3 regions of the Desulfosalsimonas propionicica genome follow, and region 2 is predicted to be linked to each of the others. Evidence: riboswitches for the same ligand, from Rfam matches in the RefSeq annotation. Region 2 holds a riboswitch; each other region holds the start of a gene.
The links. A riboswitch is a leader RNA that binds a small molecule or an ion and turns the genes downstream of it on or off. The one in region 2 is predicted to bind cobalamin.
Positions count from the first base shown of each region.

Region 1 (7,169 bases), on a different contig from region 2:
ATAAGTGAAAATCTTACCCGGTTTTGATTTTTGTCCGGTCCAGGGGCGTGCCTTGCCAGGCGTGTTCGAGCACCATCTGCGCATCTTCTGCCAGCAGTTCCTCGGGGTTGGGCACCCGGGCCCCGTCGCTTAAGGCTTTTTCCGCAATCTTGGGCAGCATGTTTTTTTCCACCAGGCGCCGGCCGTCTCGGTCCCGGATTTCCGATAGAAACCGGGGATGGCGCCCGCCAATGGCATCATGCAGGTCCTGATTAAGCTGCCGGATCAACGCGATTGTTTTTTCGGCCCGTTGGTGCCGGGGTGTTGCGGCATAGGTTTCCGGCCCGGCCAGGGGCAGCAGCAGCTGGCCGATGATTTCGTCCCTGCGGTGCAGGTTGTATTCCAGGCCATAGGGCAGCAAAGCCGCCATGCAGTTTCCGTGGGGCACGTGGCACACCGCGCCCGTGGAATGGCCGAGATTGTGCACCATGCCCACCATGGAATTGGAAAATGCCGCCCCGGCCAAGGTGGAGGCATTGGCCAGGGCCAGGCGGGCCTGGGTGTCTTCGGGGTTTTGGATCACATAAAGCAGGTTTTGGCTGATGAGATCAATGGCCTGAAACGCCAGGGTATCGCTTAAAGGGTTTTTTTCCATGCAGTACCAGGCCTCGCAGGCATGGGACAGGGCGTCCATGGCTGTTGCCGCTGTGATAAAATCCGGCAGGGTCCGGGTCAGGCGGGCATCGAGCACGGCCAGGTCCGGCAGCAGAAAATAGGAGACAAAGAGCATTTTCTCCCGGCGTTCCGGATCGGCGATCACGGCCACCAGGGTCATTTCCGATCCCGTGCCTGCGGTGGTGGGCAGAATCACCAAAGGATTGAGTTTGTTGCGCACCGCACCGGCTCCCTGGTAGTCCAGCAGGGTTTTGCCTCCCAGCGAAACCACGATGTTCACACCCTTGGCCGTGTCAATCACCGAGCCGCCGCCCACGGCAATGATGGCGTCGCATTGGTTTTCCCTGTACACGCCGGCGATTTTGTCCACCACATGGTAGTCGGAATCCACCGGAACATCGCTGTAAACCGGTGCGGATTCCAGGCCGCGGGCTATGGCCTGTTTGACCACATCCACGAGCCCGGCGTTTTCCACCCCGGGATCCGTGATGATCAGCGGCCGGCCGGCGTCAAGTTCGGCCAGCAGCGCCGGTATTTTTTCAAGGGCGTTTTGCCCTGAAACAATTTTGGCACGGCTGCAGAAATCATAAAATTCCGGCAGGATCATGGCGATTCCTTTCCCGGTTTTTAAATGTTTTTGTAAATCACCCGTATCAGGTCCGGAAAAAAGGCGCGCAAATAGATCCGGATGCGGTTGAAATGCTTTTTCCAGCCCGGCAGTTCCGAGTTGCCCGGATAGCGTTTGACAGCCCGCCTGGCAATGATTTTTGGCAGCAGATAGACTTCCACACGGTCCAGGGCCCGCATAAACGCCAGGGCCTGGGGCAGGCTGCCTTCCACCATGAACCGGTCGTAGTTAAAGGCCTGGGCCGTTGACTCCTGAAAGGTGAACAACCGCATGGCTGAGGCCAGGTTTTTGATGGTCAGGCGCAGATGAGCTTTGGCTGCCCGGGGGTGCCAGCCCAGGTACCGGAGGCGGCCTTTTTTGTCCTTTTTGGCCATCATCCACGGTCCTGCCGGGCCCACGCCCACGCAAAGACAGAATCCGTCTGGCATCTGCTCAAAAATTCGCCGGACCGTCGGATCCACCCTTGCAGCGGCTTCAAGGCCCCGGCCCACCACCAGCAGCATTACGGCAATGTAGGCTTTCCGGAAATAACTGGTTTTCGGGCGGATCTCCGGATAGTGGCCAAGGTCGGCCGGAGCGGTTGAAAACGGGGTAAAACGGTTCATTCGGATGCTCCTTTCCAGGCCCGGCCAGCCAGGTCCAGCGCCTCAGAGGCTTTTATTGCGGTATCCGGCCTGGATGCTGCGTTTTCACAGGCCTGCCGGATTTGGTAAAAAGGGATTTGCAAAGATTCCAGGCTTTGGCCCAGGGTATTTTGAATTTTGTCAAACAGGGCCTTGAGCATATCTGCCCCCGTGGCGGGCCGCTGTTGTTCCGGTGTGGCGGCATAAGTTTCCATGCTGGCCACTGCCAGCAGCAGTTCGGGCCTGGGCGGGCCGTTTTGCTCCAGGGATTTTTCCAGGGCTGCAGGCGCCAGAAGGCCGGTAAATAAACCCCTCCGGATGCGGGTCATCCGGGCCAGTTCTTCTGAAACCACCCGCACAATGCCCGGTGCGGCGTTGGCAGCGGCAATGGCGGCAATTACACCTGCGTTGGCCATGGCCAGGCAGGGCTTGTCCCGGCCCGGCGCTGCCAGGGCGGCGTCCAGGTTTTGGTTTAAAAGCCGGAGGGCGGTGTGGACAAACGCATCCCGGATGGGGCCGGGGCTGGGCCCGGTAAAGGCGCTCCAGGCGTTGTCCGCGGCAATGGCCGCGCTTTGGGCGGTTTGAGGCGGCGGCTGTCCCCGGAGCATGCGTTTGTCCAGCACGATGACATCCGGGGCAAGAAATTCCGAGCAAAAACGCTGGTGATCCAGGATCAGGGTGTTTCCGGCGCCGGTGCCGTGCAAATCCCCGGCAGGCACCAATACAAATGGGTATAATCTTTTGGTCAGGGCCGCGCCCTTGAAAAAAGCCGAAAGATCCGGCGTGTTTTCAGAAACCAGGATATTGACGGCCCGGGCCAGGTCCGCGGACAAGCAACTTCCCAGGGCGATCAATGCATCGCAGCCCCGGTGGACAAACAGGTCCGCAGCCTGCCATGCCAGGCTGATGCCGGCATAATCCCCCAATCGGTTAAACACGGCGCCGATCAAGCAGTCGGAATCATCAAATGCCCGGATCAGGATCCGGTCCCTTTTTTGGGCAACTGCCGCCCGGTCGGTGATAATCAGAGGCTTGCAGGCGTTGTTGGCCGCAAGTTCGGCCGGGATGTTTTCCAGGCTGCAGGCACCGGAGATGATTTTGGGATGACTCAGAAACGCGTAGTCAAACTGGGGCATTTCTTTACTCCTGCTCCGTTGGTGGATGACCGGTAAGCGTCGCGGACCCTCAGTAAATGTTGATTGGGCTTGTTTTTTTTTATAATTTAATAAACAATCTCTTATCATAAGCGGACCAGAATGTATATTCATTGCTGCTCAATCAGGCAGGGAGGTTTTCATGCAGGAGATCACAGGCACCAGCAACCGGGTACTGGAAGTGGATTTAACCCGTCAGACGTTTGATATCTCTTATATCAGTGATGTAGACCGGCAACAATATCTGGGCGGCAAAGGCATTGCGCTGAAGCTGATTTACGACCGGATGGCCGCGGGTATTGATCCCCTTGGCCCGGAGAATTTGTTTGTCCTGGCAACCGGGGTGTTTATGGGTACGGGCGCCGCCTGCTCGGGCCGGTTTGAAGCCGTGACCAAATCGCCGCTCACGGGCCTGATGGCCAGCAGTTCCTGCGGCGGTCCCTTTGGCATGGCGTTAAAGACTTCCGGGTGGGATGCCATGGTGATTTTCGGCCGGGCCCAATCACCGGTCTATTTGCGGGTGGATGCCGGTGGGGCAGCGTTTGTTCCCGCCGATGAACTTTGGGGAACGGGCACGGCGGATGCGGAAAAGGCGATTTTGCAGGACGGCTCCGGTGCCCTGGTCATCGGGCCGGCCGGGGAAAACCGGGTCCGGTTTGCCAATATCCGGTCCGGACACCGTTTTCTGGGACGGGGCGGCATGGGAACGGTGCTGGGGGCCAAAAATCTCAAGGGCATCGTGGCAAAGGGCAAAGAATACAAGATTGTGCCGGCGGACAAAAAACGCTTTGATAAAGCGAATCGGCTGTTTTTTAAATATATTCAAAGAAATGGGGTCACAGCCGGCGCTTTCCGGGATTACGGCACCAACGCCAATCTCAATACCGGCAATGCCGCCGGAATCCTGCCAGTGCGCAATTTTACCGGCGGCAGCCACGGCCGCGCCCGCAAGCTCTCCGGCGAGGCCATGGCCGAGCGGTTTGACACAAAGCATGATACCTGCAAGCCCTGCGCCATTCTCTGCGGCCACCGGGGCACCATTCGGGGGGAAAAACGGCATGTGCCCGAATACGAGACCATGACCCTGCTGGGCGCCAACCTGGAGATTTTTGATCCGGAAACGGTTTCCGACTTCAATGAGTTGTGCAGCCATTACGGTATGGATACCATTTCAACGGGCGGGACCCTGGCCTGGGCCATGGAAGCCGGTCAAAAGGGACTGCTGAAAACAGATCTGAAATTCGGATCTGCTGACAAAATTACCGAAATGATAACGGATATGGCCCTGCGCCGGGGCCTGGGAAAAGATCTGGCCCTGGGTTCTGCTGCCGCGGCCCGGAAATACGGGGGCGAGGATTTTGCCATGCATGTCAAGGGCATGGAACTGCCCGGCTATGATCCCCGGGGTTCTGTTGGCCAGGGCCTTTCCTATGCCACGGCCAACCGGGGCGGCTGCCACCTGTCATCCTACATGGTGGGCCTGGAGGTGATTCTGGGAATGGCCGAGCCCCGGGCTGTGCGCTGGAAACCCTACATGGTCAAGTTCATGGAAGATGTGTTTTGCGCCATCAACTGCCTGCACGTGTGTTTGTTTACCTCCTTTGCCGTATTCCTGGAGCCGCCCCTGATTCGTTTTTCACCTAAGTTTGTCATCCGGCTGCTCAATCAGAACCTTTCCCGGCTGGCGCTGAATTTAATGGATGTCAGCCTTTATCCGGAGCTGTGGCATGCCATTATGGGCAGCCGCTATGTGCCCTACCAGGGCATGCGGGATTTTTACAAGGCCGGAGAACGGGTCCATGTGCTGGAGCGCTACATGAACACCCGGGAAGGTATTTCCAGAAAGGACGATACCCTGCCGCTGCGGCTGCTCACAGAGGGGCGCGCCTGTGATGCCGACCAAAGCACGGTTCCCCTGGAGGCCATGTTGCAGAAATATTACCGGCTGCGGGGATATGACCCAAACGGAGTGCCCCGCCCGGCAACCCTTCGCCGGCTGGGCATTGAACCCCGGCATCCGGGCCGGGGAAAAAACAGGGAAGATGTTTTTTGAAGTTTGCAACTGTCTGTTTTTGTAAGTTCAGTAAAAAAATACAGCATATCGATTATAAAAATGACCCTTGACAGGGTATTGCAATTGTATTTAAATATAGACAATTATTCAGATGCTCGCAATGTGAGCCTGGCACCGGCTTGTACAACCTGCTTTTCGAAGCGTTGTTTTACAGGAGCCTGTCAGGAGGGAACCCTGTGTGAATCAGGGACCGGCCCGCGGCTGTAAACGGGGACGAAAGCTGCAGAACTGCCACTGTTTGTATTAATGGGAAGGCGCAGCAAGTAGATTGATCCGCAAGTCAGAAGACCTGTCTGAATAACCATAAGGGGTTTGACTGCGCCGGCAACGTTGTGCCCCGGGCGGATTCTGCGGATAAAAAAGGGAAATCCCGGATCGTGTATACGATCCGGGATTTTTTTATTGAAAACGCATATGCCCAGGTTTCTCCATGACAAGGCCGGCTGCGGCACATTTTCATTGACAACAGTAAAGGAGGCACCATGGGCAAAAAATTTTTATTGATTCTCTGTTTTTCCATTTTATGTATCTGCACGCAACATTCCGCACATGCGCGATCCGCTCACAATGCCACGGCCATGGAAGATATTGTGGTCACATCTGAGCGGTTTCCTTCTCCGGAAAAAGAAAGCCCGCAATTTATTCAGTCTTTTTCAGCCGCGGAATTAAAGCGCACCGGCGGCAACAACGTTATTGACGCCCTGCGCCGGATCGGCGGGTTTTCATTTCAGGGTTATTCACCCATGGGTGTAAAAGCCGGAATGGGCAGTTCGCTGTCGATTCGCGGAGTTGAAGGCGGCGAGTTGGTCCTGATCAATGGCATGCCCATTCAAAATTCCGGAAACAAAAATTATGAATTATCCAATTTTTCGCTTGAAAACATTGAACGGGTTGAAGTTATGAAAGGGGCATCTTCCATTCAGTACGGTGCCGATGCCATGAGCGGGGCCATCAATATTATCACCAAAAAGAATGCCGTTCACAAACAGACAACGGCATCCGTGGAATTCGGGGATTACGGCTATCACAACCATCATCTGCAATACCTCGGGCCAGGGGTGAATGTGGGGTTTGGGTATCAGCATATGAATTCAATTAAGCGCAATGATGACTTTGCGGATAACGAATACAGCGATACCAGACCGCTTCACCGGTATTCAGCCAGCGTAAACGCCAATATCGCGGAAAATTTATATTTTGACGGCCTGGCCAGTTACGTGGACTCCGGCTATGAAACATATGACGCCACAACCGGTCAGGTAATGGACACCAATGAGCAGGAGCAGTATGAAATTTTTACCAACCTGCGCTATGAGACCGAAAACGCGAGATTCAAAGCATTTTACAAATACGGGGATGAAGAGAGAAAAACATACGAATACCAGCCTTCCAAAATCCTGGACGGGATCAGTAAAAACAAGCATTTTAATACCGGTTTATCAACAGACGCCAAATTTGATTTCCTGACTGCTGAAGTCAAAACCGGCTTTGAATATATTCATCGCGCTGCCAACTTTGAAACCGGATATGGATATCATTACCGCAATGACGTTGCCGTGTTTGCCATTATCAGCAAGCGCTTTTTCCAGCGGCTGAAAATCGATCTGGGCATGCGGGAGCAATTGATTTATGCGGACGCCGCCGGTGAAGACCAGGATGAATTCACTCCCAGCCTGGGGCTTAATTTCCGGCTGAATCAATCCGTGAATCTGTTTGCCAATGCGGCAAAAGCCTTCAGGGCGCCTTCTTTTAACAATTTGTACTATGATTCCTGGCTGCTGAAAGGCAACCCGGAGCTGACCCCGGAAAAGGGCTGGACTTACGACGCAGGGGTCAAGTTTACAAACGCATGGAGCAAGATCCGGTTATCCGGGTTTTTCATGGATTACAAGGACAAGATTGAATCCTATAAAGGCGGCGGCTACCCGTATGAATACTTTAACGCCGGCACCTATGAAAGTCTTGGCGTTGACTGGAATGTTGATCTTTTCCCCTTTCATGGCCGGGATAACTGGTCCAGCCGGATCTCCTTTTAT
Region 1 covers NZ_JACDUS010000001.1:812,527-819,695, forward strand. The annotation lists gene HNR65_RS03440 (nitroreductase family protein) at 1-4, shown strand, start outside; gene HNR65_RS03445 (iron-containing alcohol dehydrogenase) at 14-1,261, opposite strand; gene HNR65_RS03450 (hypothetical protein) at 1,282-1,887, opposite strand; gene HNR65_RS03455 (iron-containing alcohol dehydrogenase) at 1,884-3,041, opposite strand; gene HNR65_RS03460 (aldehyde ferredoxin oxidoreductase family protein) at 3,202-5,112, shown strand; cobalamin riboswitch at 5,269-5,444, shown strand; gene HNR65_RS03465 (TonB-dependent receptor) at 5,616-7,169, shown strand, end outside.
Region 1: it holds a riboswitch for cobalamin, as region 2 does, so the genes downstream of both, HNR65_RS03465 (TonB-dependent receptor) here and HNR65_RS12035 (hypothetical protein) in region 2, are expected to answer to the same signal.

Region 2 (7,169 bases):
CGGACCGCTGCCCGGTCCGGATCGGCCGAGTCGCCGGCCAGAGAAAAGGGTCGGCCTCCGGTCACCGCGTGCACGGCCGTGATCAGGCCGCCGTGGTAGTTGTAGAAATCCGTACAGCTCATCATGTCCTTTTCCCGGGTGTCCTCGTTTTTAACCGTCACCGACATCCGGGAAAGTGCCTTGCGGAAGCTCTTTTCCGACGACTCGCCAAAGCTGTTTTTTCCGTAGGCATAAGAAGAGCACTGAATATACATATTGCCCAGGTCATCAACCGTCTCCCAGGCCTTTGATTCCACAAGCTGGGCCACGCCCGCGCCATAGCTGCCGGGAGCAGAGCCAAAGATGCGGTATGTGGCCTGACGGAAAGCGTCTATTCCTTCAAGCCCTTGTCCGGCCAGCTCCGCCAAATCCAGGGTGACATGGCGACGGATAAAATTGGTCTCAGGCGCCTCGGCAAGCGCAGCCACCATCTGCACCGCCTGATCGATCAAGTCCACAAGCAGCGGAAAGGCATCGCGGAAAATGCCGGAAATTCTCGGGGAGACGTCAATGCGCGGCCGGCCGAGTTCGGCTGCGGGAATAATTTCAACACCGCGCACATTGCCGGAGCCTTTCTGCCATACCGGCCGAACTCCCAAAAGATAGAGGATTTCCGCCACATCATCACCCTTGGAGCGCATGGTCGGGCTTGCCCACAGGATCAGGCCCACGCTGTCCGGATAGCTTCCGTGTTCGTCAAGGTAACGCGCCATCAAGGCATCCCCCAGTTTGCGGCCCACTTCCCAGGCCGCAGGGGTGGGAATCTTCTGAGGGTCCACGGAATAAAAATTTCGACCCGTGGGAAGAATGTGCGCCTGTCCGCGGCTGGGAGCCCCGGACGGGCCGGGCGGCACAAAACGGCCCTCCAGAGCGCCAAGACAGGCGATCCTTTCGTTTTCCGTCTGCTGAAGCCGCGGAGCCAGATCATTTTGGACAAACTCAAGGGCTTCGGTCACCGCCGGATGGGCTTTGCCCAGATGCTGCCGCTGGGCCTCCACTGCCGCGTCCGCTTCTTTTCCCGAATTCATCAGATCCCCTACCAAATCCTCACAAAGCTGCCGGGCTTTTTCCAGCACCTGGCCCCCGGTCTCAACAGCCGCGCCGATTACCGGCCGGCCCCGGCTGTTAAATACCTGTTCGGGGTCATAGCCCAAGGCCCTTAAAACCGCTTCGCGAAGCGAGGGCACCGATCCGTTGGCCAGGCGCATGATCTGGACCAGGGTCCGGATCAATTGAGCATTCTCCGGCGGCCGGCCCAGGGTATGCAGGCCGTCTGCAATGGTGGTATCCGATATTTCTCCCAAATACTCATGAAGGGTTTCAATAAAGGCGGCCACGTCGGAAAGAGCGGCTTTGCGAGTGAGGTTCAGGTCATTTACAAGATCGGCCGCTTCAGCGGCCTCCCATATCATGGGCGCCAGGATCTCCAGCTTGGCCGGGTCCTGGACTGCGGCCTCCTGATATTCCAATAGCCGATTTTCCAGATCCGCCAGCTCCTCGTAGAGCCCTGCGTTTGTCAGGGCCGGCGGCAGGTGATCAATTATACAGGCATAAGAGCGACGCTTGGCCTGGGTGCCTTCGCCGGGGTCATTTATTATATAGGGATAGATATTGGGCAGATCCCCTATGGCAAGATCCGGGTAGCACTCCGGCCCAAGGCCCACGGCTTTTCCCGGCAGCCACTCCAGGCTCCCGTGTTTTCCCACATGGATCACTGCATCCGCGCCAAAGACCTCCCTGATCCACCGGTAGTGGGCCAGGTAATGATGGGGCGGGGCCATGTGCGGGTCATGGTAGAGCTTGTCCACTTGCTCTAAATATCCCCTGGGCGGCTGAATGGTGATAAACAGATTGCCGTTTAAAAACCCGGGGAAAAGCAGTCGCTGCTCATGGACAAAAAGATCGCCGGGCACCGGCCCCCAGTCCGCCTGGATTTGCTCCTGAATCGGCCGGGGCAGTGCCTTGTGCCATGGCTTATAATATTCCGGGCCGGCTGTTGCCCGGGACCGGTCGGCCATCTGATCGGGCGGGAGAAAGCGCTGGTCACAGGTCATGCAGGCAGTCAGCGCCCGGGCCAGCTCGTTGCCGTCCGTATAGAGATGATCCACCCGGTAGCCCTTTCCGTTCATGGCCGCCACCAGATCCGTGACGCTGGCAAAAGAATCCAGCCCCGACGCGCAGCCGATGCGATCGTTTCGCGGCGGGTAATGATGAAAGACAATGGCAACTTTTTTTTCCGCGTTTTTCTTTCGGCGAAGCGCCGCCCAGTTCAAGGCAAGGCGAACCATCGCAGCCGTGCGATCCGGTATGGGGACGTACTTGTTCACCGCCGCCCCGCTGATCGGGTCCGTGTCCACACACTGTTTGGCAGCCACAGGCACGGTGACAATCACACCGTCAAGCTCGGGCTGGGCCACATTGATGGTGATATCCACATTGTTCAACCCCTGCGGGTTTGCCTTCCATTCCGCTATGGGCCGGGTGGTGGCCATGGCCTGGATGACAGGCACGCCCAGGCGCTCAAGCAGCCCCCGGTATTCAGGTGCTGCCGCATTCAGGCTGAACATGACCGGATTGATCAGCACATCAATCAGCGGCCGGTCGTCTGCCATGAAAAACTGCGCCATCACGGAATCAGCGCCCTTGTTTCCGAGCAGCCGATCCTTGAAGCGCACGTGGAACACGCAAATGACGTTTGCCCCCTGAGACTCTGCCTCCCGGACAATGGCGTCAATGTGCGCCTTGTTGTTGCTCGTCCAGAAATTCTGATAAAACCAGATGCCCACCGTGGGCCGGTTTGGATCCAGGCTGCGGCGATAGCCCTCGAAATCGGCAATATGGCCATGATCCGGATGATACAGCCCTTCAAAGGGCTGAGGAGCGGGCGGGGCAAAAGCCTGGGCCTTGCCGTATAGCCGGTTGCTAAGAAAAATTAACAGATTGAGCAGATTTTCCACACCGCCATAACGATAATACCGGCTCAGCCGGGTCCACACATCAGCCCCGTTTTCCAGGCCGTCGCTATAGTCCTCAACCAGTTTCAGGGCATCCGCATTGCTGCCCGTGGGCTGCACATGAAAAAAAGGCGTTTGCCCGCCCCGGCTCCGCGCCACGGTTATGGCTTCGGTAAGCGCCTCCCAGACCGGACAGGAATGGGCGCCCGCCATCAACGTGACAAAAACGGCATCTGCGGCCAGGGCATGGCGCACAAAGGCCGCCCGGGCTTCCTCACCGGCCTCCAGCTGGGTGCGGGTGCGGGCATGGATATCAAGCGGGGCGAACCGGCTGCAAAAAATCCGGGCCGCCTCACTCAGGTTTGGGATTTCATTGGCGCTTACGCTGAAGTAGACCAGTTTCATTAAAACGCAATCTCATATCCAGTTTTAAAAAACCGGGGCATGCCGTAATAAATATAATTGTCTGTTTCCTTGTTGCCGTTTATCTCAACATCTTCATCAAACACGTTGTCCACGGCCATTGTCAGATAGCCTTTCCACAAACGGTATTTTCCGCGTAATCCATGTAAAAGCCGGAAAGCCCAAGCTTGCTCCATTTGCGGATCGTATTCGTACTCCATGCTGTCTTCGTCCCCGTACTTAAAGAAGGCCTGGGTTTTCTGCAAAAAAAATCCCGGACCGCATACACGATCCGGGATATCCCTTTTTATCCGCAGATTCAGCCCGGGGCACAACGTTGCCGGCGCAGTCAAACCCCTTATGCTTATTCAGACAGGTCTTCTGACTTGCGGATCCCTCTACTCGCTGCCCCTTCCCGACACCTTCGCCAGTGGCTTTATTGCAGCTTTCGTCCCCGCTCACAGCCGCGGGCCGGTCCCTGATTTGCACAGGGTTCCCTCTTCGGCTCAACTGATGAGCACCTGAATAAAAAATTCATTTAAAAAGATTCCAAAAGCAAAGTCAAGGATGAATTGCCGCGCTGCCCCCTCGGCCCACTCTTGTTCAAGTGGGTTGACAATGGGATGATTTCTTTATATTCTCTTTTCAGCCTAAAATAAAATAAAATAAAAGGTCCGGGTGCGGCCCGGGGGCCTGAGCAAAGTCCCTTCCGGCCGCTAAAAGGGAACACCGTGAAATTCGGTGGTGGACCCGCCGCTGTAATCGGGGACGAAAACTGCAGCATCCCACTGGCAAAGTTGCCGGGAAGGGGCAGTGAGTAGATCGATCCGAGAGCCAGAAGACCTGCCCGGACTTTGAGAAGCGCGGCTTCCCGGTATAGCCGCCGTTTCACCGCACCCTGGATAAAAAAGGGAAATCCCGGATCGTGTATGCGATCCGGGATTTTTTTTTGCACTTTGATGAATATCCGTTACCTCATACTGGCACTGACCACAAGATGCAACCTGTGCTGCCGATATTGTTATAACGGTCCGGAGAAAACGCCGGCCGATATGCCGGAGTCGGTTTTATACCAGGCCTGCCGGCTGGCGGCAGACAGCGGCCGCCCCTTTCATCTGCAGCTCACCGGGGGCGAGCCGACGCTGATGCCGGCACTGATTGAAAAAGCCGCCCGGTCCGCCCGTGAAAGCGGACTTTGCCGGACTATCGGAATACAGACCAACGGGAGCTGCCTGAGCCCGGAGATGCTGAAAATTTTCAAGACCTACGACATGCAGGTGGGAGTCAGTCTGGACGGCGGTCCGGACGTCCACCAGGCGCAGCGGGGCAAGGCGGCCGAAACCCTTCGCGGCCTGCAGATGCTGGAGTCCGCCGGCATCCCCTTTCGGGTGACAACCGTGGTGACCCGCCACAACACGGCTTTCCTGGATCGCCTGGCGCTTACTCTGGCGGGCTTTTCCTGCGCCCGGGGCATCGGCCTGGATCTTTTGGTGGCCAAAGGCCGGGCCGCTGCAACGGCGGCTGCAGATTTTCCCGACAGCCGGTCCCTGGCAGACGGCAGCAAAGCCATGGCCGCAACCTTGGCTGCGGTTAACGCCTGCAGGCCCCGCCCTATCCGTTTGCGTGAAAAGGATCTGTTGATGCGCGCTGAAAAAAAGCCGGCCTTCTGTCATGCCTGCCGGGGAGAGAGCCTGGCTGTTCATCCGGACGGCCGGCTGTTTCCCTGCGGACAAACTCTGGCGGATGATTCTTTTGCCGCAGGCACCGTCTGGCATCCGGAACCCGGTGCCCTGCAGCGACTGGGTATGTCCAGGCCCGAACAGGCGGACTGTGAACGCTGTGAGATACGGGATCGATGTCCGGGCGACTGCCCCGGCCGGCTCCATTATAACCGGGGAGCGCGTCAGACACTGGTCTGCGACCTGTATCGGGCGCTTTGGAAAACTTCAACCGAAAACCCGCCTGAACGGAGAAAAACGTGATTCATCGATTGTTCCAGACAGCTTTTTTATGTTTTTTGGTTTTGTTGACAGCTCCGGGCACGTCCCCTGCCCTGGCTCACGATCACGATCACTCCGGCCATTCAGGCCAGAGTGCCCACCGGCTGGAGGAGGTAACGGTAACCGCCAAACGGCTGGAAAGCTTTATCCAAGACAATCCGCAGCAGGTGGAAGTTATGGGACGCGATGAAATTCGGGAGCGTAATTTCCTGGACACGGACACAGCCGTAGACGCCATGCCCGGCGTATCGGTGGAGCCCAGCGGCACAGGCCTGGGCGCGCGCATCAGTATCCGCGGCTCCGGCGGCACCGGACGCATTCTGATTTTGGTCAACGGGCGCCCTGCGGGCGGCAGCCAGTACGGCAGCGCGGTTATCGGGGACATCCCGGTTTCCATGATCGAGCGCATCGAAGTCTATAAGCCGCCTGTACCCGTATGGCTGGGTGTCGGCGCATCGTCGGGCGCCATTAATATTGTGTTGGCCCCTGACGGCAAAGCAGACGGCAAAACCCGGCCCTCGGCCCGCTTCCGGGTTTTGGGCGGCTCCTATGGCACAGCGGAAGCCACGGCTTCAAAATCCATGAGCTCTGACAACCAGCGGCTGCAGCTGTCCGCAACCGGCAAGCACACGGACGGCAAGCGCGGAAACAACGATCGCGACAGTGCCAACATCAGCGCCCAATGGGAAATGCAGACCCCCGACGCCCGGGCCTATGACATAAACGGCCGATACTACTACAGCGCCCACGGAAATCCGGGCCGGGATTACAATCCCACTCCGGATGCCGAGCAGACCTTTCAAAAAGCATCCGCGGACTTTCGCGCCCAGGGCATGACAGGCGATACCGGAAGCTACAAAGCCAAGCTGTTTGCCGACGGGGTGCGGCTGGAAGACCGCTCCCAGACCGGACTGGAATCCACCCTGGAGACCCTGGGGATAGGCGTGAAAGGCGAGACCGACTGGTGTGAGGATACGGGCTTGTGGTCCGTGCGGACCGGCGCCTCTGCCAGACATGAAACCGTGGATCATACCTTGAGCGGCGATCATGATCGCCGGCAGATCGGCCTTCACGGCCAGTTCGACCGCCGGCTAGGGGCCTTCTCCGTAAGTGCCGGCGCAAGAGGGGATTGGGCATCGGATTTCGACCCGGCGCCTGGCGGCAATCTGGGGATTTCTTTTAAACCCGGCGCCGGCCGGATCATCAAAGCCGGGGTGGGCTACACGGTCAACATTCCCACCTTCGGCCAGCTCTACCAGCCCAGCCACGGCTCTATCGACCAGGTCCGGGGCAACCCCGATCTTGACGAGGAAAGGGTGATCAGCAGCAGCCTGGGATTTATACAAAAGGCGGGCGAGACCGGTGGAATCTCTGTCACCCTGTTTCGCGAGGATGTGAAGGACCTGATCGCCTACCAGGAATTCGCGGATACCATCAAGCGGCCTGTCAACATCGCCGATGCCTGGCGCTGTGGTGTTGAAATCAATGTCAAGTGGCAGCCGTTTGAGCAAACCGAGATGAATTTCAACTATATCCGCCAGGAGAGCGAAAACGAGGCCAATGGCGAGGAGCTCACCTACACACCGGCCCAGAAATTCACGGCCACCGTTAAACAGACTCTGAAAAAGACGGACACGCGCCTGGAGATTGACATGGAGGCCGTAAGCGAGCGGTTCAGCGATCTTGAAAACAGCAGGGAAAAGAGGATGGCCGGCTATTTAAGCGTGGACGCAAAAATCGCCCAGCCCCTCAAGTGGGGCGGCCACCCGTTTGA
Region 2 covers NZ_JACDUS010000007.1:20,105-27,273, reverse strand. The annotation lists gene cobN (cobaltochelatase subunit CobN) at 1-3,398, opposite strand, end outside; gene HNR65_RS12035 (hypothetical protein) at 3,398-3,661, opposite strand; cobalamin riboswitch at 3,750-3,935, opposite strand; cobalamin riboswitch at 4,055-4,260, shown strand; gene HNR65_RS12030 (radical SAM/SPASM domain-containing protein) at 4,325-5,377, shown strand; gene HNR65_RS12025 (TonB-dependent receptor plug domain-containing protein) at 5,374-7,169, shown strand, end outside.

Region 3 (7,169 bases), on a different contig from region 2:
TTCCCATATTTTTCCCGGATTCTGGCAAAGACCTCGTTTCCGGAAATCAGTTTTGTCTTCCCATTTTCAAGCTGAGAAACCCTTTTTTCTGCCTCCAATGCCCATAGATGCTCAACCTCCTCTTCAACCGGAGGATTGAGACTGGCCAAAAGTTTATCCACAAGCTTTAAACGGGCATCTGCAGGAAGAGACAATGCCTTGTCGGTCACGCTGTCATGGTTTAATCCCATCATATACCTCCTTTCTCTACTTCAACCTTAACCGTACAAACACAATTTTTCAATCCTTGATGGCACCGTAAAAAATTCAAAAACTGGTATAATCACCAACCAATAAAAAAAGAACTTCTTGATTTCACTTAATACTTACTCACTTAAAACTGCCTGTAAAAAAATTTTTTACAGGCTCAAAAATGCAGCGGCGGGCTGTTGCCCGCCGACAGAAAGGGAATAGGAGGAGGAGGTAATTCCCTGTCGTGGAAGCCGCTTCCGGCTTCCCCTGCATTTTTTGGCAAGCCCGGGGATGGCGGCCCCGCGCGTACCGCCTACAGCTTCATGGTAAAGCCGAGGAGAAAATTGATTTTAGTAAGTGTATTTAAGACTTAATGCAAAATTGCGTCCTGGCATTGGATAGCCATCAGTATAGGAATAGTCCCTGTTAAAAAGGTTGTCTATTTCACCCCTCAAGGAAAGGTTTCCGGCGTGATTAAAGTCAGCCAACCGTTTTTCAATGGTAAAATTGGCAACACTAAACTTGTTTTTTTCACGAGGGACCGGATATTCAACATCCTGATCACCGGTGTGGGCAATGTTTAACCGCATGGAAAAACCGTCATTGTCAGAAACAGAAATACCGTATGAAATAAGCAGGTTTGATACATGAGGGAGATCTTCACCAGTTTCATCATCCTCATATTCTGTTAGGTAAGTAAAATTAACATATGGTCGGATTTTCCAGGCCAAATCCCATAGTGTAGCCAGATCATAAGAAAAATTGCCTTCAAATCCAGCAACAGTAGCATCTCCAATATTTTCCCAAGTGGTAATGAATGTTTGCATATCCGTTTTTGTTTCAATCTTATCTTTAAAATCAGTGTAAAAATATGTCAGAGAAAGATCAAAGGCATGATAATACCAGTCCAACCCGGCCTCGTATGTATGGCTTTTTTCCGGATCCAGGTCCGGGTTTCCTTTATAAGGATATGCAAACCCATAGTACTCAATATCATAATCGCCTGCCAGCTCTCTTGCAGAAGGCATTCTGAACCCTTGTCCGTAATTGGCACGAACCTTAAGGTTGTCCATAAAAAACCAGGATAGCCCAACCCTGGGACTTATATTGTCTTCATCCTCTTTTCCGCCCTCCCCTTTTTTCACTTCAACTTCGTAATCATCGTAGCGGAGTCCTCCGGTTATGGTGAGGCGGTCTTCAAAATACCTCGCTTTGCCAAGGATAAAATATGCCGGATTGTCAAACTCAGTTTTTTGGGGGGCGTTCTGACTGGTTTCATAATTGATCCAATCAACACCGGATGTTATGGTATATTTTCCTGGATCCCAGGTAAGCTGAGCTTGGGCGCCCTGAAAATCAGTCTTTCTTTCAAAATTATCAGTATTGGTCGGAATATCATAAAAATTATATTCATCATCACCTGTGAAATACCGTGTTTTCCAGGAAAAGATTCCATTCCTTGCGGTCCCCTCGTATATTAAGTCGATAGACTCATTCAGATTGTCCACGTAGTCATCCGGATCATTTTGACTTAACATATCTGGACTGCCGACTTTGTCTGCCTCATGGCTTGTATACATAAGGCCTATCCGGTTTTCAGGCAAAAACTCATAGCCAAGGTTTAAGCTGATATTTTTCTTTTCATCATAGCCGGTGTTTTTGTATTTTTCATCTTCTGCAGTATCATAATCATCCATGCTGCTAATGCTTGCGGCACCGGAAAAGTCAAAATTTCCACTTTTTCCGGAGAAACCAGCCTTGCTTTCCTGATAGCCAAAACTGCCAAGCGTGCCTTTTGCAAAAAAAGCCGGATTGTCTTTTCCCTGTTTTGTGATCACATTAATCACACCTCCGATGGCTGTAGAGCCGTATTGAACAGATGCGGGGCCGCGTATGATTTCCACTCTCTCGATATTTTCTGTCATGATTGTAGCCACGTTGGAGGTTCCGCTTCTGCGGCCGTTTAACAATACCAATACTTTGCTGTCCAGGTCACTACCCATTGAATCACCCCGGAACCCCCGAATTCCAATGGCAATTTGATTCCCGGGTGTCTTGTAAATATGTCCGATATTTTCTTCTGCCAGTAAATCTCCCAGGTTCGTGGCTGAAGACATTTGGATATCCTCTTCATTTAAAACCGTTACACTGGCATCGACCTCCTGCAAAGGTTCCTCAATGCGTTGCCCTGTAACCACAACCTCTTCCAGTCTCATCGCGGAGAGATCACTGCTGCCACCCGTTTCTTGTGCCATACCTGACAGGGGCCATAACATGCCAAGAATACATGCCAGGCAAACCATCTTTCCTTTCATCGCAGTTTCTCCTTCTGCTCATTTTGGTTGCAAGTTCCGTCCCAAGCCCAAAAAAAATCCCCGGACCGATATTTTCATCGATCCGGGGATGTCCCTTTTTTATCCTCAGATACATGCAGCCGCCGGGTTTTCTGGTCCGCGCATATCCCGGAGGCTATTTTCTCATTCAGGCAGGTCTTCTGACTTTTGGATCATCCGAGTTGCCGCGCCTTCCCCTTTCTTTTTTTGAAAAAGTGGCTTTTTGCGACTTTCGTCCCCAATTACAGCGGCGGGCCCGTCCCCGATTTTAACGAGGTTCCCTTTTCAGCCTTTGTAAGGCACCTGAAATGATATGTTGCGCATATGTTAATGAAACATAACAGGAAAAGTCAAGAAGAAATTACAAATCAGCTTTGACCATCACCACCACCCGGTCAATGCCCAGCCCAGGCAACCGATATTTCTCCAGCCTCACCCGGCCGCCTTCCCCTACTTGCTTGCCAAGCCCGGCGTCTTCCAGCTCAGTCTCATACCCCCTGCCCTTCATGGCCATGAGCACGCCGCCGGGTTTTAGCAGCGGCGCGGCCAGATTCATGAGCTCTGCCAGGGAAGTCACAGCCCGGCTGACCACCACGTCAAACTTTTGATCTTCCCCTGCCAGATCCTCGGCCCGCACATGCCGGGCGCAGATGTTTTCAAGCCCCAGGCGCCGGATAGCATACCCCACAAAGCTGATCCGTTTGCGCCGGCTGTCAATCAGGGTTAAATCCAGCTCCGGAAACGCGATTTTCATGGGAATACCGGGAATGCCCGCCCCGGTTCCCAGGTCCAGCACCCTGGCCCCGGATGCAATAAATTTTGCCGGCACCATGGAATCGAGCATCAGGTTTTCGGCAATTTCCAGAGGATCCTCCACACTAGTGAGATTCAAACGCTCTCCGGCTTCAAGCAGTTCTTCGGCAAATCGTTCCAAATTCCCGATTTTATAATCATCCAGAACGAGTCCAAGCCCTTTTCCTGCCTGAGCCACCCAGTCCTGCCACTGATGCCAGTTGGTCTGCTTTTCTTTCATATGTGGGTCAGCCACATGGCTGTTCTTTTAGTCTGGCAAAGCAAGCATTCGCAATTTGGCTGCCCTGTCATAACCTTTTATTCCCTGCTTGAACCGGTCAAGATCTGTGTTAAAAAAAATTCTGGCCAGATAAAAATTTAATTTTTTAAAGCGCTCGTCAGGTACAAGGCGCCGGAGCCAGATCTCTTTGAGATCAGCTTCATTGTAATGGTTGAAAGGCAGTTTGATGTCATCCACATCCCCGTATTTTACAACCGTTTCCACAAGCAGTGCAGTATCGATTTCTTTCAGGGAAATTTTTTTGGAATAACTCCAAAAGCATGCCCCCATCTAATGCGAAAAGTTGTGATTTGGGATGATGTCAATACCGGGAAATCGTATTGCGGAAAAACCCCTTCTTCCGGATCAATGATGGTGGAAAAAAACTTCTTCCTACCTCTGCCCGGCATTATCCTCTTTATCATTTATACGGCCGTTTAAGCGCTTGATTTTTTCGCTGAACGCCTTTTCCTGCTCGTTATAGCGTCTTATCCTGGAATTGAGCTCACGAATCTTCCGGGCATGGGCATTTCGTTCACTTTTGGTCATGTCATCAGTTGATTTCTGCTTTAGTTCCTGTTTTTCATTTTGCAGTTCTTGGTAAGTCTGCTGTAATTTTTCTCTTTCGCTATCCAGTTGTTTCGCGGTATTTTCTAATTTCCCGTCCCAGGTCTCCCCCGAGGCATGTCTGTTCTGTGACTGATTTCTTTTTCTGCTCTCCGGCCGTGTGCTCTCAGGGCGTGAAGAAACCGAATCAAATTTTTTCAGGGTTTCGCTGCTGTGTTCCGGTATCTGGGAAATATCATCCGTGTAATGCAACTTTCCGTTTTCATCTTTATACTGATAATATTCTGCCTCAACAGGGAGGCTCCATAAAAATAAAACAGGCATAACCAAAATAATATATACGAAAATTTTCATAATAATATCCTTATAATACTTGGCAACAAGCAGCAAACCACCTGAATAGTCCCGGAAGGTCACCTTCGGGATGGGCGTTTAAGTCTTTTTACCTCTATTACCTCCCCCTCATCGTTAAACCGCACACCCACATAGTCGCCCTCTCTGACTCCTGTTGTCCTTGCTTTATTACCGGCAATGTTAAAATTCCTGTCTCCAACCACGATTCTTGTATCGAATTTATAGTCAAGCGGGCCGATAACATCAAAATATTTTCTGGTTGTTTTTGAAAAGTCCGTTTCAGACGAATTGTAATTGGGAGCAGGACGAATCCGTTCTATTTTGACATCTGTCCTGTCGTTTTGTGCACTCGCATTGCTGCAAGGAAATCCGAGGATAACAGCAAATGCAAGAATGCAAGAATAAAAAACAATCTTTTTGGCTATAGGCTTTATTGCAGCATACATAAAACTGTATCCTTTCGATTGAATGAAAAAAGAATTATTGAAGTATACGCCAGTAGACCATTCCCTCCGGCCGCTCTGAAGATGCCTCTTCCTGTATATCACCTGTGGAATCGGTAAGATAATCCATATCCCCTATAGAAGTGGGAGTATAGATCATCTGGTCAAAAGATTTGCCGCTTTTTTCTGCATCGTCGTCTTTATTGACTTTATTATCCCCGGTGGTGTCAAACTGGGGGTTGTTTGAGCGGCCGCCGCTGCATGCGCTGACCCTGTACAGCCAGGAATATCCGCCTGCATCGCATGGGGATTCTGACGGAATAGACGAAATAAAGTTCACAATCCCGGAATCCCGTGCGGAGCCCGAACGAAGCGAGGGATCCCGTATAACCCGGGCGCGCTCATCAAGCAGATTGAAATACCACCCGGCATGATCGGTTTCACTGTCTATATCCCCTTCAGTAGGAGTAAAATAACTAATTGAATTATCAGAAAACATACGCCAATCGCTTCCGGCAGCACTTGCGGTCTGCTCAAGCAGCGTTAAACTGTCCGCGTTGTCAGGCGCGTTTGAAAGGACAGGATTAGCAGCTGTTGCCGTAAATTCTCCCAGATATCTGGAGGCCTGTTCATCTTCAGGCCAGGCGTCCTGCCAGTCCCAAACCCCGTAAAAACTTTGTTGATCGGTATTTTCAAAATCTGTCATTGCAATATACTGTCCGGTTCCAAAAACCACGAAATATCCTTCCTGCCCCGGTTCGCAGCCCATCCGCATAACGTCCGGCTCCACGGTAATGGGCTGGCCTCCGCTGTCATTGCTGACCTTTATAAGGGGTTCTGGATTCGTTTCCGTCCCGTATGCGATCTTCCAGTCACTTATCTCGTATAGATCGTCTCCGTTAGTATCCGTCAAATCAAATTTCCAGAGATTGCCTTTCAAATCGCCGGCATACACGTAATCGGCATACCCATCTGAATTCACGTCCGTTATGGCCGGAGATGACAGCCCGTTGCAGCCGACTGCACCGGTATCTATCTTTGTAACCGACAATAGTGCACCGGTTTCATCGTCTACATCCAGAATATACAATACTGCGCTTTCATTTTCACTGCCGTAGCCGTTTCCGAATATCACCACCCATCCGGCTGCCCTGGTTTTTACAATATAACCGGAGCTGTAGGAATAGCCCAGGTCGCTGTCATCAACAACCCCATCTCCGTTGCTGTCAGCTGCATATTCCCATTTCACAAGATCTGCTGCGCTGACCTCACTTATTGCATCCGAATCGCTCACGTTGAGACCGAAATAGCCCTTGCCGCCCTTGCGAAGCCCGCCGACAAGCAAAGTTGTGGTATCGCTGATCTTTCGCACAAAGGGAGCCCCGTCCACATAAAACTGGTGGCTGTAATCTGTTGAAGCCAGACCAGGCAGACTCCCCTTATCAATAAGAATCTTGGGGATGTAAGCGAACTTTTCTTCTCCGGTTTCTGCGTCAAAGACATGGAGCATACCGTTGTTGGCTCCAACGTAGACAACACCATTATAATACTCAGGGGAAGAATGCACCACGTCACCGAGCTTGCTGGCCCGGGTTCTGTATGTACCTCCGTTTGAAACATTATTTGACGGATCTCCCCGCAGGTAGTTTACAAGATTTTCTTCATAAGGAACCCCGGATTGTCCGTATCGAAACGGAACTCCGCTGGTACCGTCATAAGTAATTATTTCCCGGCTGTCCCATGATACTTCTTCGAGCTCCAAACTCGCACTCCAGATTGTGGACCCGACAGACCCGCTTTCCAGTTCTACCTCTTTGGCCATGACATCTCCGTGCCAGTTATCGGTGTTGTAAATCCCCTGATAAATGGTGGTGCCAACAGTACGCTGGACAGAATTGGTGGCAACAGAAGCAGCCGATCCAAGCCTGGACTCTATATCCTCCATCATCTCGCCCATGGCATCTATTAATTCCTGGGGATTACTGGCGTTAATGTATTTTCCGCGTCCGTTTACCGCTGCATGATACAGATCATCGATCTTGTTCTGCTCTGAATCTCCGGGATTTGGCCAGTAAGGACAGGAGCCCCCCCTCCCGCATTCAGGATATACACTGCGGTCAATGGTTCCGGTTACGCCAAAAGACACTGAATAGGTAATCATATGCTGGT
Region 3 covers NZ_JACDUS010000002.1:298,316-305,484, reverse strand. The annotation lists gene HNR65_RS04725 (addiction module protein) at 1-233, opposite strand, end outside; gene HNR65_RS04720 (TonB-dependent receptor plug domain-containing protein) at 582-2,546, opposite strand; cobalamin riboswitch at 2,699-2,886, opposite strand; gene rsmG (16S rRNA (guanine(527)-N(7))-methyltransferase RsmG) at 2,926-3,597, opposite strand; gene HNR65_RS04710 (DUF4124 domain-containing protein) at 4,030-4,557, opposite strand; gene HNR65_RS04705 (hypothetical protein) at 4,617-5,003, opposite strand; gene HNR65_RS04700 (PilC/PilY family type IV pilus protein) at 5,038-7,169, opposite strand, start outside.
Region 3: it holds a riboswitch for cobalamin, as region 2 does, so the genes downstream of both, HNR65_RS04720 (TonB-dependent receptor plug domain-containing protein) here and HNR65_RS12035 (hypothetical protein) in region 2, are expected to answer to the same signal.